Linked DNA regions of Spirosoma rhododendri. The protein of the gene in region 1 interacts with the protein of each later gene in a pairwise test. Links are inferred from orthologs where the notes say so. Each region holds a gene or a part of one and is shown on either strand. Other genes may lie near its edges.

Region 1 (7,982 bases):
AATTGTCGGTATAGCCTTCTTTCTGGCGCAGTTCGATAATCTTGTCTTTTGCTATGTCTGAAACCGTAACCATGGTTGATTGTGCGTCTGCCGACGGCGAATTAGTCGTTACTTCCTTAACTTACCCCCAATCAGAAAAGTTCTTACCCGCTATGCTTACCAACATCGAACATATAGGCATCGCCGTTCGCGACCTGGCGCAGGCCAACGACCTGTTCGCCCGACTGCTCAATGTGCCGCCCTACAAGCAGGAAACCGTCGAATCGGAAGGTGTGACGACCTCCTTTTTTCGCATCAACCAGACCAAGCTTGAACTGCTTGAAGCCGCCAATCCCGACAGCGCAATTGCACGTTTTCTGGAAAAGCGGGGCGAGGGTGTTCACCATATTGCGGTTGAAGTCGATGATATTCAGGCGGAAATGGAACGGCTGAAAAGCGAAGGATTTACCCTGCTCAGCGATCAGCCAAAGCCCGGTGCCGACAATAAGCTGGTGTGCTTTCTGCACCCCAAAACCACCAACGGCGTCCTGATTGAACTGTGTCAGGAAAAACACAGCTGACGTCTGGAATTTCACGTCAGGCGGGAGTCGGAGCGGCCCCATTGAAATCTCAACTAAACGGTACCCAATGGCGTTATGCCTGTAAGCGCGCCGACAGCGGTATTTTATAGGATAAAAACCATAAATTTTGCGGTTAAGTATCTGAACGATACGCTACCTTTGCCCCTCAAAACAACGACGCGCCACCGTCATGGATCAGTACTCATATATCGCCAATTCTGATGTAGCCTATATCGATCAGCTATATCAGTCTTACAAAAAAGACCCTCAGTCGGTCGATGAAAGCTGGCAACAGTTTTTCAAGGGATTCGACTTCTCTTCGACCTACACCGATAAACCCAACGGGAACGGAAAAACCAACGGTGCCGCCGTCAATGGCGTTGCCTCGAACGGCGCGGCAACAGCGGCAAAACCCGTCGATGCGACCCACGCCGAGAAAGAGGTATCAGTGGCTAGTCTGATCAAAGCCTACCGCTCGCGGGGGCACCTGCTGGCAAAAACAAACCCGCTGAAAGAGCGCAAAGACCGGCAGCCCCGCGTCGACCTGCCCGACTACGCCCTGTCGGACGCCGACCTCGACACCGTATTTGAGTCGGGTAAGCTGCTTGGTATCGGACCCGCCACGCTTCGCACGATCATGGAATCGCTGCGTAAGATTTACGCGGGCAACATCGGTTTCGAGTACATGTACATCCGCGAGATGGACGTGAAAAACTGGCTGCGTAACAAGATCGAGAAAGAAGCGCTGGAGTTCAGCCCGTCGCTCGATGAGAAAAAGCGCATCCTGGAAAAGCTGAACGAAGCCACCGTTTTCGAAAACTTCCTGGCCACGAAATACCTAGGGCAGAAGCGATTCTCGCTCGAAGGCGGTGAGTCGACCATTCCCGCGCTCGATACGATCATCAGTCAGGCGGCCGAACTGGGTGTCGAAGAAGTGATGATCGGGATGGCACACCGGGGACGGCTCAACGTGCTGTCGAACATCATGGGTAAGTCCTACGAAGCTATCTTCGACGGCTTTGAAGGTAACGTTCCGCAGCACGCGTACGGCGATGGCGATGTAAAATATCACCTCGGCTATTCGAGTCTGCTGCATACCCCGGCCGGTAAGGAGATTAGCGTGAAACTGGCCCCTAACCCGTCGCACCTGGAAACCGTCGACCCGGTGGTTGAGGGCTTCGTGCGGGCGCAGGCCGATGAAGAATACAACGGCGACTTCACCCGGATTATGCCAATTCTGATTCACGGCGACGCAGCCGTGGCGGGGCAGGGTATCGTCTATGAAGTGACGCAGATGGCCAAACTGCCCGGCTACACAACCGGCGGTACAGTTCACTTCGTTATAAACAACCAGGTTGGCTTCACCACTGACTTCGACGACGCCCGTTCGTCGATCTACTGCTCGGACGTTGCCAAAATCATCGATGCACCGATTTTTCACGTCAACGGCGACGATCCGGAAGCGGTAATTTTCTGCGCCAAACTGGCCGTTGAATTCCGCGAGAAATTCAAGCGTGACGTGTTTATCGACATGGTCTGCTACCGACGCTACGGACACAATGAGTCCGACGAGCCGAAGTTCACGCAGCCGACGATGTACGGCATCATCGACAAGCACGACAACCCCCGCGAACTCTACAACAAAACACTGATCGAGCGTGGCGATGTGGATGCCGAACTGGCGAAGGGTATGGACACCGAGTTCAAGAAGCAGCTTCAGGAGCGGCTCGACAAGGTGAAGCAGAAAGCCGAGATTCCGTACAAACCGCTGCGGCTCGACCTCGACTGGGCCGAACTGCGCTACTCCGAACCCGAAGACTTTGAGAAGTCGCCGGAGACGGGCGTACCTGCCGAAACGCTCGAAACCATCGGCAAAGCCCTGACATCGGTGCCGCAAGGATTCAAGCCGCTGAAGCAGATCGACAAGCTGCTGAAAGACCGGCAGGCCATGCTGACCGACAGCAAGATGGTAAACTGGGGTACGGCCGAACTGCTTGCCTATGGGTCGCTGCTGCTGGAAAACAAGCCGGTCCGTCTGAGCGGGCAGGATGTGCAGAGGGGGACGTTCTCGCACCGCCACGCCGTACTGCACGACGCCGAAACAAACGAAACATACTCGTCGCTCGACCATATCGCCGAGGGACAGACGAAGCTACAGATTTACAACTCGCTGCTGTCGGAATACGGCGTGCTGGGTTTTGAATACGGTTACGCGATGGCTAACCCCCACGCGCTGGTGATCTGGGAAGCTCAGTTCGGCGATTTCTCGAACGGCGCGCAGATCATCATCGACCAGTTTATTTCGGCCGCTGAGTCGAAATGGGGTATTCAGAATGGTCTGACCATGCTGTTGCCGCACGGCTACGAAGGGCAGGGACCGGAGCACTCCAACGCCCGCCCGGAGCGGTATCTGCAACTGTACGCGGAATACAACATGGTCGTGGCCAACATCACGACCCCGGCCAACCTGTTCCACGTCATGCGTCGGCAACTGACGTGGGCGTTCCGTAAGCCACTGGTGATTATGTCGCCGAAGTCGCTGCTGCGCCACCCGAAAGTGGTTTCGCCATTGGAAGACCTAACCAACGGTTCATTCCAGGAAGTGCTGGGCGACAGCTACGTCGATGCCAAGAAGGTGAAGCGGGTGCTGCTTTGCACGGGTAAGGTGTACTACGATCTGCTCGAAAAGCAGCAGGCCGATCAGCGCGACGATGTAGCGATCATCCGGCTGGAGCAACTAGCTCCGCTGCCTAAAACGCAGATCGACGCTGAACTGGCAAAATACACCGACGCGCAGGTATTCTGGGTACAGGAAGAACCTGAAAATATGGGTTACTGGACCTACCTGCTTCGTGTAGGCATGGTCCTTCCGATCATTGGCCGGAAAGCGTCGGCATCACCCGCCAGTGGGTATCCGAAAGTACACAGTCAGGAACAGGCCGATATCGTTCGGCGTGCATTTGAATAAATGAGTTTGAGGTTTTTCGTTTAAGGGTTTAAGTTGCCTCCCGGCAGCACAAACCATGAACTACATACCACAAACTACAAACCCGGAAATAATGGCCGTTGAGATGAAAATCCCCCCCGTTGGGGAATCGATTACCGAAGTAACCGTTGGTACCTGGTACAAAAAAGAAGGCGACACGGTGAAGATGGACGAAGTGATTTGCGGATTAGAATCTGACAAAGCCACCTTCGAACTGAATGCTGAAGCCGATGGCGTACTGCACATTCTGGCGCAGGAAGGCGATGTGTTGCCTATTGGTGCCAGCATTTGCAGCATCGACGGCAACGGCAGCGCACCAGCCGCTGCCCCCGCAGCACCGGCCGCCCAGAAAGAAGAGCCTGCTCCAGCTCCCAAAGCGGAGGCTGCTCCGGCCCCGGCGGCAGAAGCTGCTCCCGCTGCTTCGTCGGCAGGTCAGGTAATCGAAATGAAAGTTCCCGCTGTTGGTGAGTCGGTTACGGAAGTGACCATCGCGTCGTGGAGCAAGAAAGACGGCGATCAGGTCGCGCTGGACGAAGTGCTGTGCGAACTGGAATCCGATAAAGCCACCTTTGAATTACCCGCTGAAGCGGCCGGTACGCTCCGTATCGTGGCTGAAGCCGGTGCTACATTGCCCATCGGTGCCTTGATTGCTAAAATTGAAACGAGTGCTGGTGCGGCCAAACCCGCTGCGGCACCGTCGCCTGAACCTGGTCGCCCAGCGGCCGAACCGGCGCAGCAGGCTGCATCGAACGGACAAAATGGCTACGCGGCCAACCATCCGTCGCCAGCAGCGGCCAAGATTCTGGACGAGAAAGGCGTAACAGCACAGGCCGTTCAGGGTAGTGGCGTTGGCGGACGCATCACCAAAGAAGATGCGATGAAAGCATCGCCTGCACCTGCTGAAGCCCCTGCTGCCAAGCCCGCAGCACCAGCTAAACCAGCTGCCCCCGCCCCGCAGGCGGCACCAGCCCCGGCCGGATCGCGTAATCAGCGCACCGAGCGGATGACGTCGCTGCGTCGGACCATCGCCCGCCGACTGGTGTCGGTGAAAAACGAAACGGCCATGCTGACGACCTTCAACGAGGTCGACATGAAGCCGGTGATGGATCTGCGCAACAAGTACAAAGACAAGTTCAAAGAGAAGCATGGCGTTGGGCTTGGCTTCATGTCGTTCTTCGCTAAAGCCGTTTGTGCCGCGCTGAAAGATTTCCCGGCGGTGAACGCCCAGATCGACGGCGACAACATCGTGTTCAACGATTTCTGTGATATCTCCATCGCCGTTTCGACGGAACGGGGACTGGTTGTTCCGGTCATTCGGAACGCTGAGCAGATGAGCTTTGCCGGCATCGAAAAGGAAATTGTCCGGTTGGCTGGTCTGGCCCGCGACAACAAACTGACCATCGATCAGATGACTGGTGGTACGTTTACAATCACCAACGGTGGTACATTCGGGTCGATGCTGTCGACGCCGATTATCAACGCGCCACAGTCGGCAATTCTCGGTATGCACAACATCGTTGAGCGGCCAGTGGTGGTGAACGGTGAGATCGTTGTTCGGCCGATTATGTACCTGGCCCTGTCGTACGATCACCGCATCATCGACGGTAAAGAGTCGGTTAGCTTCCTGGTGCGAGTCAAGCAGATCCTCGAAGATCCCGCCCGGCTGCTGCTGGAGATGTAAGACAATAATTACCCGTACAAAAAAGCGTCTAAGTCAGACGCTTTTTTGTTTTTAACAAATGGTAAAAAATACGCCGTTCTAAACCTGGTATTTAGCTGTGGAATTAGTGACAAACACACTCGCAGTTAAAACCTATGAACAAGAAGATTTTTGTTTCGCTAGCCCTGACACTGCTGTCTTTCGCATGGGCGAATGGTCAGGCTCCGGCTCGTACTGCCAATGGAAAACCGACCGTTGTTTTTGTACACGGATTATGGGCCGATGGCTCGTCGTGGAGTAAAGTAATCGCGCCCTTGCTCGCCAGTGGCTATCCGGTTATCTCCGTGCAGAACCCAACGACATCGCTGGAAGACGACGTGGCTGCGACGAAGCGGGCCATTGCGCGGGCTGAAGGCGACGTTGTACTGGTTGGTCATTCGTGGGGTGGCTTCGTGATTTCCGAAGCGGGCAACGACCCGAAAGTGAAGGCGCTGGTCTACGTAGCGGCCCTGATGCCCGACAACGGGGAAACAATTCCATCGCTTAGCGCGAAGGCTGCGGCCACGAAACTGGGAACGTTCCTGAAACCGGCTGATGGCTTTCTTACCCTGTCGAAAGAAGGTGTTATGCAGGCATTCGCGGGCGACGTAAGCAAGGCCGAGCAGGAGTTGATTTTCGCGACGCAGCCACCCGCTTCGGAATCTGTGTTCAAGGCCGAAGCCAGCAACGTAGCCTGGAAGCAGAAACCAAGCTGGTACATCGTGGCTACCAAAGACGGTGCTATCAACCCTGATCTGGAGCGGATGATGGCGAAACGGGGTAATGCAAAAACCACTGAAATCAGCGCCAGCCACGTACCGATGGTATCGAAGCCAGCCGAAGTGCTCAAGGTAGTAAAAGAAGCCGCCGACAGCGTGAAGTAAGAGTTATCCGAAGCGTTGAAAAAACAAACCCCGGCCATCTGACCGGGGTTTGTCGTTTTTTGGGTAGCTTAAGAAACTGCGTAGCCTGTATGCTGGCGGAGATGTTCCGGGTGGAAGCCTAGCACGATAGCCTGTTTTGGTATTCCCGCTGCAACGAGTGCGTCTGTAACCGACCGATCTGTGTTATCTTCCTGCACCCAGACTTTTTCATCGATTATGTCAATTCGAATGATGGGCTGAACAATGTGTTTTAATCCATCCCATCCCATACTGACTAGCATGTATCGATCACGGTCTGAATCGAATACGACGTCGTCCCGTACCGGCTGACCAACTGAATACGACGCATACTCAGTCAACTGATGGCGGATTAACTGACGGTAGTGGCTCACGGTATCCATTGAATAATCGTTTCGTCTTCTTCATCAAAAATAAGTAAACTGATAGAGAATGTATCCCGTACCAGTTCACCGAATTCGTTCTGAAATAGATTCACGTAAGCACGCTGCGGTATGGCCAAGTATATCGGTCGGTCAGGCTGTTGTAGGGCCAGTATACGTTTATACAACGCATACTGGCCTGCGGCACTTTCCATATCAGCAACGGGCGATACGCTCAGGAAACTTTTGATTTCAACCGCAATCTTATAGTCCTCGCGTTCGGCTCCAATCGTATCATTCTGCGCGCCTAAGTCAACATAAAGTTTTCGGTCACCAAACTTCAGATAAAGCGGGTCATCGGTAATCCGCCAACCATCTTTTTCCAAGGCTTTCACGACTAAGCTATGATAGAGATCCCGCGCGGACATGACTATCCTTTGATCAGGCTCACGCCCGTCATGATCGGTGGTTGCGGTACGCCGAGCAGTTGCAGCACCGTGGGGGCGATATCGGCGAGTTTACCATCGTTCAGGGCGGGGTGGTAGTCGTTGTCGACCAGGATGCACGGCACGAGGTTGGTCGTGTGGGCGGTGTTGGGCGACCCGTCTTCGTTGAGCATAAACTCGGCGTTACCGTGGTCAGCGATGATGATCGTGGTATAGCCGTGGGCTAACGCAGCTTCCGTAACGGCTTTCGCGCAGGCATCGGCAGTTTCGGCGGCCTTCACAACGGCCTCAAACACACCCGTATGGCCCACCATATCCGTATTGGCGAAGTTCAGGCAAACGAAATCCGTTTCTGCGTTTTCCAGCTCGGGAATAATCTTGTCGCGGATGTCGAAGGCCGACATCTCGGGTTTCTGATCGTAGGTTTTGATGGGAATTACTACCTGTTCGCCCTGCTCATTAACGACGGTCATCTCTTTCGGCGACGGAGCCAACAGGCGTTTCTCACCCGTAAACGGCTCTTCGCGGCCGCCCGAAAAGAAGAACGTTACGTGCGGGTATTTCTCCGTTTCGGCAATGCGAATCTGCGTTTTACCCGCTCCGGCCAATACCTCGCCCAGCGTATTTTCCAGGTTGTCTTTCTCGAAAATGACCTTTACGCCCACAAATTCGTCGTCGTATTTGGTCATTGTGATGTAGTTCAGGTCCAGCTTGTGCATGCCCTGGTCCGGAAAATCTTTCTGCGTCAGGGCCTGCGTAATTTCGCGGCCCCGGTCGGTGCGGAAGTTGAAGCACAGCACTACGTCACCCTCCTCGATTACGGCCACGGGCGAACCGGTCGGCTGTGATACGATCAGCGGCTTGATGAATTCGTCGGTTACGTCGGCGTCGTACGAAGCCTGTAGCGCACTGATGACGCCGTCCGGCGAAATAGGCTGACCGATGCCCTTCACCATCGCGTCATACGCCACTTTTACCCGTTCCCAGCGATTGTCGCGGTCCATCGCGTAGTAGCGTCCAACCACGC
Region 2 (8,014 bases), 2.3 Mb from region 1 along the record:
GCAGATCATCATGCCCGGTGACCTGATTCACGTCGATTTTGGCATTACGTATCTGCGACTGAACACCGATCAGCAACAGCACGCGTACATCCTGCGCCCCGGCGAAACCGATGTGCCGGAGTCCATCAAAGCTGCATTTAAGCAAGGCAATCGCCTACAGGACATTCTGACTGAGCAATTCAAGGCGGGCCGGACGGGCAATCAGATGCTGCTGGCGGCCCTGGAGCAATCCAAAAAAGAAGGAATTACGGGTACGATTTACACGCACCCCATTGGCGTTCACGGTCATGCCGCCGGTCCGACGATTGGCTTGTGGGATCAGCAGAAGGGCGTTCCCGGTTCCGGCGATTACCCGCTGATGGCAAACACGGCCTATTCGATTGAGCTAAACGCGGCCGTCGAGATTCCCGAGTGGAAGAAAATCGTCCGGATTATGCTGGAAGAAGACGGCTTCTATGATGGGCAGACGTTCCGCTATATTGACGGTCGCCAAACGGAGATTTACACGATTCCGCGTAAGCTGGGGTATGTGAAATAGAGCGACGTATGCAAATATTAAAAATACAACATACGTTCAATAAATATCCAGCGAATGGTTTGGTTTTTCGCAGTACGTTTGAGGTTTCCAGATAATCAATTCTCTATCACACTCCTCAAAACAGTATGCGTATCAATTATTTCCTCGCCATCATCGCTCTGTTCACACTGACCCTGGCTGGCTGTTCCAAATCCGACGATAATGTCAGCCCAGCCACAACATCCAGCCCCGCTGATCTGCTCGTGCGTACGTGGGTTTTTAACGATGTTAGCGTTCAGACGGATGCTAAAAAGTATAAGATACCCGCTGTACTACCAACGGGAGGAGGATTATTCGGTGATGAGAACGTCTTGGTATTCAAGAAAGATGGTACGTTCACGGCTATGGTCAATAAAGTTCCCAAGACCGGCAAATGGGCTTTGCAGGATAAAAAACTGACGTTGACTGATCTTTTCAAAGGGGAGACAACTTGGACTGTGAATACGCTGTCAGCAAATGATTTGGCTTTCTCTACCATCGCAGTCGATCTGCGAAAAGGTAAGAGTATAAACGATAGCAAGGCTTATTCAGCAGAGGAAGGATGGGCTGGCGAAATGAGTTTGCTTTTATTGACTATGCTCGACAAAAACTACGGTGGAACGATTGACTTCAGCAAAGAACCTGAACCTAAGAGTGTTCAGTTGCTGGTGAACGGTAAGGCGAAATAAGAAGCCGTTACCGTACCCGGTAACGATACAGGGAATCGGCCCTGACGATACAAAGCCCTTGTATCGTCAGGGCCGATTCGGTAAAAGTTGAATGCGAATCAGTCGCTTCCCGGCATCATTTGGCTGGCTAACGCTGACACTGTCGATGTACATACCCGGCTGTGCTACCCGTTGCCGAACCACGGCATTGCTCACAATTTTGCTGTTGATAATGTACGTTGCCTCGCTGTCGGAATAGTCGAACAACCGCACCCTGCACCGATTGATTGCCCGTACCGCTGGGACTAACGTGATCGTAGATTTCCCGGCTGGCAGGTTTGATCTGATTGTAAGTCGGCAGCGATACGGTTCTTGGCCGGTTCTGAGCCTGAGAAACGAATCCGGCTAATAGCAGCAGGCTTAGCAGTATGATACGCATGATGCAAGTAGTAGTACAGTCGACAGACCCGCAGCAACCGAATAGCGTTGCAACGACGGATTATTACAGGCCGTATTGATCGAGTAAGTACGTCAGTGCGGCCATCGACGCAGCGCCCAGTTCTAACTCCCGCTGACTAACCGCTTCGAACCGGTCGACGGGCGTATGGTGATAGTCGAAATACCGCTGCGAATCGGGTTTGAAGCCGAATAGTACCGTGCCCGTCTGGGCGAGCGGGCCAATGTCGGCCCCACCGCTGCCGGGACCAATGTCGGTCAGACCGTAGGGAGCGAGCAGCGGTGCCCAGCGCATAGCTTTAGCTCGCTCTTCGGGTTTGCCGACGATGCCGAAGCCACGTGGCGTGAACCCACCCTCGTCGGACTCGATAGCCGCGATGGTTTTTTCGTTGTTCTGCTTCGCCAGATCGGCGTATTTGATGCCCCCGCGCAGGCCGTTTTCTTCGTTCATAAACATCACCGCACGCAGCGTCCGCTTGGGTTTGATACCCAGCGCCTTCATAATCCGCAACACCTCGATCGATTGTACACAGCCCGATCCGTCGTCGTGCGCCCCTTCGGCTAGGTCCCACGAATCGAGGTGACCACCGATCACGATAATCTCGTCGGGCTTCTCGCTGCCTTTGATTTCGCCAACCACGTTGTATGACTTCGCGTCGGGCAGCGTTTCGCAATTCTGTTTGAAATAGAACGTCAGCGACGGATTTTCGGTCAGTGACTTACTGAGCAAATCAGCCCCGTTGGTACTGATAGCTGCCGTTGGAATCAGCGGGACGCCGGTGCCGTAGCGCGTTCCGCCCGTATGTGGCTGATCGTCGTGCCGGTTGCTCATCGACCGGACAATCGCGCCCACCGCTCCGAGTTTGGCCGCTTCAGTTGCCCCGTTGGCCCGCTGATCGACCGCCCCGCCGTATGCGTCGAACGTATTGAGTTTGGTCGGGTCCATCGGTCGGTTGAAGAACACGATTTTACCCTTCACCTTTTCGGTGCCCAAGGCCCGCAGTTCAGGAAACGACTTTACCTCGATTACCTGCGCTTCGACACCCTTCGGATTTGTCGCTACCGACCCGCCGAGTGCCGCAATCGGCACTGTTGTTTTCTTACTGCCGCTGTGGATATACGCTTCTTCTTTAGCGCCCCGCACCCAGTGCGGTACCATCACTTCCTGCAAAAACACCCGGTCGAAGCCCTGCTGCTCCATCACCTGCTTTGTCCAGTCGACCGCTTTTTGCGCCCCCTCCGACCCGCTGAGCCGTGGCCCAATCTGCTTAGTCAAGTGCCGCAGCCACTCGTATGATTTCCCGTTTGCGAGGGCTTCGTTGTAAATCCGTCGGATCGCGACCGAGTCCGAATTTTGCGCCAGCACCGAGCTAGCGAGCAGCGAAAGCAGCAGCGTAGTAATTTTTTTCATGGTTGGGGTTGTATTCGTGAACCGGTAAGATACAGAAACCCCAATTTACTTACACAGTATTGGTCAACACAACAACGCCCGGCTACTGCTACAGTGACCGGGCGTTGTTGTGTTATCTGCGGTTAGCAGTCTATTTCTCTTTGTGTTTAATGGCCGTGCTGATGTGCCATAGTGTGTCGGCACTCAAATCAACTTCTCCGTCGAGCCATTCCACGTAATATTCTTTATTGGCAACGGTGTTGAATAGGGTCGGATTATGCAGGCTTTCAAACGCTTCGGTCTGTAAAAAAGGGTTGATGTCCGCCACTTTCGTTTCACCGGTTCCAAACGTCAACGCGAGTTTGTAGTCAGGTAGGGGAGTGACTTGAGTAAGTAAGTGCATCAAGGCTAGTGTAAAGTGAGCGAAACGAATTGATTATTGTACACAAAAAGACGCCCGGCTACTCTCTCAGCAGCCGGGCGTCTTTCTTATCACCTCTTTCTTCTAGAAGAGCTTACATATTGATCGCCCGGTTGTCGGTGGCAGCAAGGCAGGCTTCTTTGAAGGCTTCGGTGTAGGTCGGGTGGGCGTGCGACATACGTGAGACGTCTTCAGCCGATGCCCGGAACTCCATCGCGACGACCGCTTCGGCGATCATATCGGCGGCACGGGGCCCGATGATGTGAACGCCCAGAATTTCGTCGGTTTCTTTGTGAGCCAGTACTTTCGCCAGGCCGTCGATGTCCATACTGGCGCGGGCGCGGCCCAGTGCTTTGAACGGAAACGAACCCGTCTTGTACGGAATGCCCTGCTGCTTCACTTCCTCTTCCGTGTACCCAACGGCCGCTACTTCCGGCCAGGTGTAGACGACGTTCGGAATAAGCCGGTAGTGAATATGCGGCTTCTGCCCGACAATCGTTTCGGCGATGTATGTACCTTCTTCTTCGGCTTTGTGGGCCAGCATGGCTCCCCGGATCACGTCGCCAAGCGCGTAAATGTGTGGGACGCTGGTGCGGAGGTTGCTGTCGACTTCGATTTTACCGCGCTCGTCGGCTTTTAGGCCAGCCGCTTCGAGGTTCAGTCCGTCGGTGTAGGGGCGACGGCCGACCGATACCAGGCAATAGTCGCCGGTGAGGGTGATCGATTTGCCATCGGGCGTGTCGACGTTGACGACGACCTCATCGCCCGTGTTTTCAACCTTCGTGACTTTGTGCTTGAAATAGAAATCAGCACCGAGTTTTTTGACGGCCCGCTGCAACTCCTTACCCATCGTCTTGTCCATCGTCGGGATCATCGAATCGGCAAACTCGATGAATGAGACTTTGGCACCTAGCCGGGCGTAGACAGAACCCAGTTCGGCACCGATAACGCCCGCGCCGATCACGATCATGTGCTTCGGAATTTCGGGCAGGTTCAGGGCTTCGGTCGAGGTGATGACCCGCGTTTTATCAATCGGCATCGACGGGAACGACATCGGCTTCGAGCCGGTGGCAATCACGATGTTCTTACCCGTGATCGTCTGCTCCGAACCGTCGTCTTTCGTAATTTTTACCGTGTTTGCATCGACAAACGAGCCGAGGCCGTGCAGTTCGTCGATTTTGTTTTTCTTCATCAGGAAGGTAATGCCCTTCGTGGTCTGGTCGACGACCGTATTCTTGCGGTCGATCATCTGACCCAGATCGACCTGCAAATCAGCTACTTTGATGCCGTGTTCGGCAAAGGTATGGGCCGCGTTGTAAAAATGCTCCGATGAGTCGAGCAGGGCTTTCGACGGAATACAGCCCACGTTCAGGCAGGTGCCGCCGAGTGTCGCATATTTTTCAATAACAGCGGTTTTCAACCCAAGCTGCGCGCAGCGGATAGCCCCTGTGTAGCCCCCCGGTCCGGAGCCGATAAAAATTACGTCGTAGTCCATGATATGTATTGGGAATGTAGTTTAAGGTCTAAAGTATAACGTTTAAGGTTGTTCCTCGCCCGAATCTAACGGCCACAGAACGTTAAACCTTACCCCTTAAACCTTGAACACGCTGTTAGCATTGCGAGTGCAAATTTGGTTCAGAATTCGATTGCCCAAACCGATTTCTGGAAAATCGTGTTGCAGAGTCGGCGGGGGGCTTCGTTTCGGGCATCCCGACCACCGTATCTATGCGTCTTTCGATTGGTTTTGTTGCCCTTTTTGCGCTGACTATCAGCAGTTGTTCCGATCCGGCGAAGTCCGACCAACCCCCGGTTTATTTCGATGTGCTGGGGTACGTCCGCCAGCAGATTGCGGGGCTATCGGCGCAGAAGCCGCTGGTCAACAAAGACGCCACGATCAACAAAGAGCACAGCCATCACTCGACCCGCGACATCGACTGGGCGCGTGAACTCGACCTGTTTACCCAGGCCGACATCAACAAACCCGCCCTTCGCAGCAGCTATCGGATCACCCGCCCCGACTCGCTGACGTACCAATACACGCTCAAACCGACCGAAGAACGGCTGACGGTGCGTTCGCTGACTGTCCGGCTCGATGCTGCTACTCGCCAGCCCCGGCAGATCGACGCCGTGCTGAAAACCAGTAATGCGCTGTATTCATCGGAGCGGCACCTGACGCTCGACAGCGGTCCCGCCAGTGAAAAAACGTGGCGTGTGCAGCACTACAAACTCGCTGGTTATCAGAAGCTTTCGTACTTCGATCAGAATACGTTTCAGGTGGAAGGCCGGTTGCAGTAAGCCACTGGCAATCGGTTGGCAAGGCAATTGCACTGGAGAAGACAGACCGTAAAATCATTTTTTTGGGCGGTTGGCTCCCCATCTTTTTTCTATCTTTGTTCACCTAGCCGCTGAACGAAAGCCGTTCGGAGGCCGTTGTTTTTTCATCAACCTGACAATCAGCCGTTCCGGCAATTTTGTGTTGCAGCAACGGTTCCAGCTATGAGCGACGCCATCAAACATGAGTGCGGTATTGCCCTTATCCGGCTCCGTAAACCGTATCAGTATTACATCGACAAATACGGCACGGCCCTCTACGGAGCCAACAAGCTGTATCTGCTGATGGAAAAACAGGTGAACCGGGGGCAGGATGGTGCCGGTATCGCTAACATCAAGATCGACGTGCCGCCCGGCAGTCGCTACATCAGCCGGTATCGCTCCGTCGATCAGCGTCCGGTGACCGACATCTTCGAGAAGGTCAATAAGAAATTCAGCAAGGCACTTAAGGGTAACAAAGACAAGGCGAAAGACGCCCAGTGGCTTCAGCAGAACGTCGCCTTCACCGGCGAGGTCTGGATGGGCCACCTGCGCTACGGTACCCATGGCTCCAACGAGATTGAAAACTGCCATCCGATGCTGCGGCAAAGCAACTGGCGCAGCCGGAACCTGGTCGTAGCGGGCAATTTCAACATGACCAACGTTGAGAAGTTGTTCGACAAACTGGTGTCGCTGGGGCAGCACCCCAAAGACAAGGTCGACACGGTGACGGTGATGGAGAAGATCGGCCATTTCCTCGATGAAGAGAATCAGCGCGTATTCGACCGCTTTAAGGGCATCTACGAAAACCCCGAGCTGTCGGACATCATCGAAGACAACATCGACATGCAGCGGGTACTGCACCGCTCGTGCCGCGATTTCGACGGGGGTTACGCGATGGTCGGTATGACGGGCTACGGTGCATCGTTCGTTGCCCGTGATCCGGCTGGCATTCGCCCGGCGTATTACTATGCCGACGATGAAGTCGTGGTAGTTGCGTCGGAAAAGCCCGCCATCAAGACGGCGTTCAACGCTGAGTATAGTCAGATTAAAGAAGTGCAGCCCGGCCACGCGCTGATCATTGATAAGCACGGCGAATACAACGAGCTACAGTTTGTAGAGCCCACGGAAAAGCGGTCGTGCAGCTTCGAGCGGATTTACTTCTCCCGCGCCACCGATCCCGATATTTATAACGAGCGCAAAACGCTGGGTAAACTGCTCATTCCGCAGATCCTGAAAGAGGTCGATTATGACCTTGAAAACACTGTCTTCTCATACATTCCGAATACGGCTGAAACCGCGTTTTTCGGTATGGTCGAGGGCCTGGAAGAGTACTTGTACAAGCAGCGGAAGAAAGCGATTATGGACGGCATCCTGTTTGAGGAAGAACTCGACAAGGTGCTGGCGTTCCGGCCGCGGATTGAAAAGCTCGTGTCGAAAGATGTGAAGATGCGGACGTTTATTACCGACGATTCACAGCGCGACGAAATGGTGTCGCACGTATACGACACAACGTTTGAGGTGATCCGCAAAGGCATCGATAATGTGGTGGTGGTCGATGATTCGATCGTGCGCGGCACGACGCTGGAGAAGAGTATCCTGCGAATGCTCGACCGGCTCGGCCCAAAGAAGATCATCATCGTATCATCGGCTCCGCAGATTCGTTTCCCCGACTGCTACGGCATCGACATGTCGAAGTTCAAGGAGTTCGTTGGGTTCCGGGCGGCTCTTGAACTGATTCGCGAGCGGGGTATGGAAAACCTGATCGACGAAGTGTACGCGCAAAGCGTAGCCGCTATCGAATCGGGGAACGCCACGAAAGTGAACCACGTAAAGGCGCTGTTCGATCCGTTTACGCACGAAGAACTGTCGAAGAAAGTCGCGCAAATCGTTACGCCAGACGACCTCAAAGCTGAAGTGGCCGTGGTTTACCAGACCGTTGAGAATCTGCACGTTGCCTGCCCCAACCACTCGGGCGACTGGTACTTTACGGGCAACTACCCCACACCCGGCGGCAACAACGTCGTCAACAAAGCCTTCGTCAATTTCATGGAAGGCCGGCTGGTGCGGGCGTACTAACGCTGATCAGTTCCTGCCAGAAAGAGACGCTAATCCGGCGTCTCTTTTTTTTGTATCATTACAGACCGGTAAACGCTATACACTATGGAATTCATCGCCGAAAAGACAGCCTACGAAGCGGAACGCGGAAAACC

What was found.
Region 2: the proteins of odhB (region 1) and lpdA interact in binary tests that used the Escherichia coli proteins (3 or more experiments, as listed by UniProt). The link is inferred for Spirosoma rhododendri from one-to-one orthologs.

The regions. Positions count from the first base shown.
Region 1 is NZ_CP051677.1:281,857-289,838, reverse strand. The notes cover bases 2,974-5,923. They hold odhB (2-oxoglutarate dehydrogenase complex dihydrolipoyllysine-residue succinyltransferase), read left to right. Parts: upstream 2,974-3,619; coding sequence 3,620-5,227; downstream 5,228-5,923. Other genes in these bases: HH216_RS01135 (alpha/beta fold hydrolase), read left to right, coding at 5,362-5,923; HH216_RS01145 (2-oxoglutarate dehydrogenase E1 component), read left to right, coding at 2,974-3,528. In the rest of the region: HH216_RS01155 (HesB/IscA family protein), read right to left, coding at 1-73; mce (methylmalonyl-CoA epimerase), read left to right, coding at 153-560; more of HH216_RS01145, read left to right, coding at 751-2,973; more of HH216_RS01135, read left to right, coding at 5,924-6,129; HH216_RS26835 (XisI protein), read right to left, coding at 6,198-6,530; HH216_RS01125 (element excision factor XisH family protein), read right to left, coding at 6,518-6,904; gpmI (2,3-bisphosphoglycerate-independent phosphoglycerate mutase), read right to left, coding at 6,940-7,982. UniProt on the Escherichia coli protein: E2 component of the 2-oxoglutarate dehydrogenase (OGDH) complex which catalyzes the second step in the conversion of 2-oxoglutarate to succinyl-CoA and CO(2).
Region 2 is NZ_CP051677.1:2,554,911-2,562,924, forward strand. The notes cover bases 2,787-5,768. They hold lpdA (dihydrolipoyl dehydrogenase), read right to left. Parts: upstream 4,987-5,768; coding sequence 3,586-4,986; downstream 2,787-3,585. Other genes in these bases: HH216_RS10710 (M28 family peptidase), read right to left, coding at 2,787-3,091; HH216_RS10715 (DUF2442 domain-containing protein), read right to left, coding at 3,222-3,473; HH216_RS10725 (hypothetical protein), read left to right, coding at 5,217-5,768. Outside these bases: HH216_RS10695 (M24 family metallopeptidase), read left to right, coding at 1-538; HH216_RS10700 (hypothetical protein), read left to right, coding at 664-1,245; HH216_RS10705 (hypothetical protein), read right to left, coding at 1,312-1,497; more of HH216_RS10710, read right to left, coding at 1,727-2,786; more of HH216_RS10725, read left to right, coding at 5,769-5,786; HH216_RS10730 (amidophosphoribosyltransferase), read left to right, coding at 5,988-7,880; HH216_RS10735 (Uma2 family endonuclease), read left to right, coding at 7,965-8,014. UniProt on the Escherichia coli protein: Lipoamide dehydrogenase is a component of the glycine cleavage system as well as of the alpha-ketoacid dehydrogenase complexes.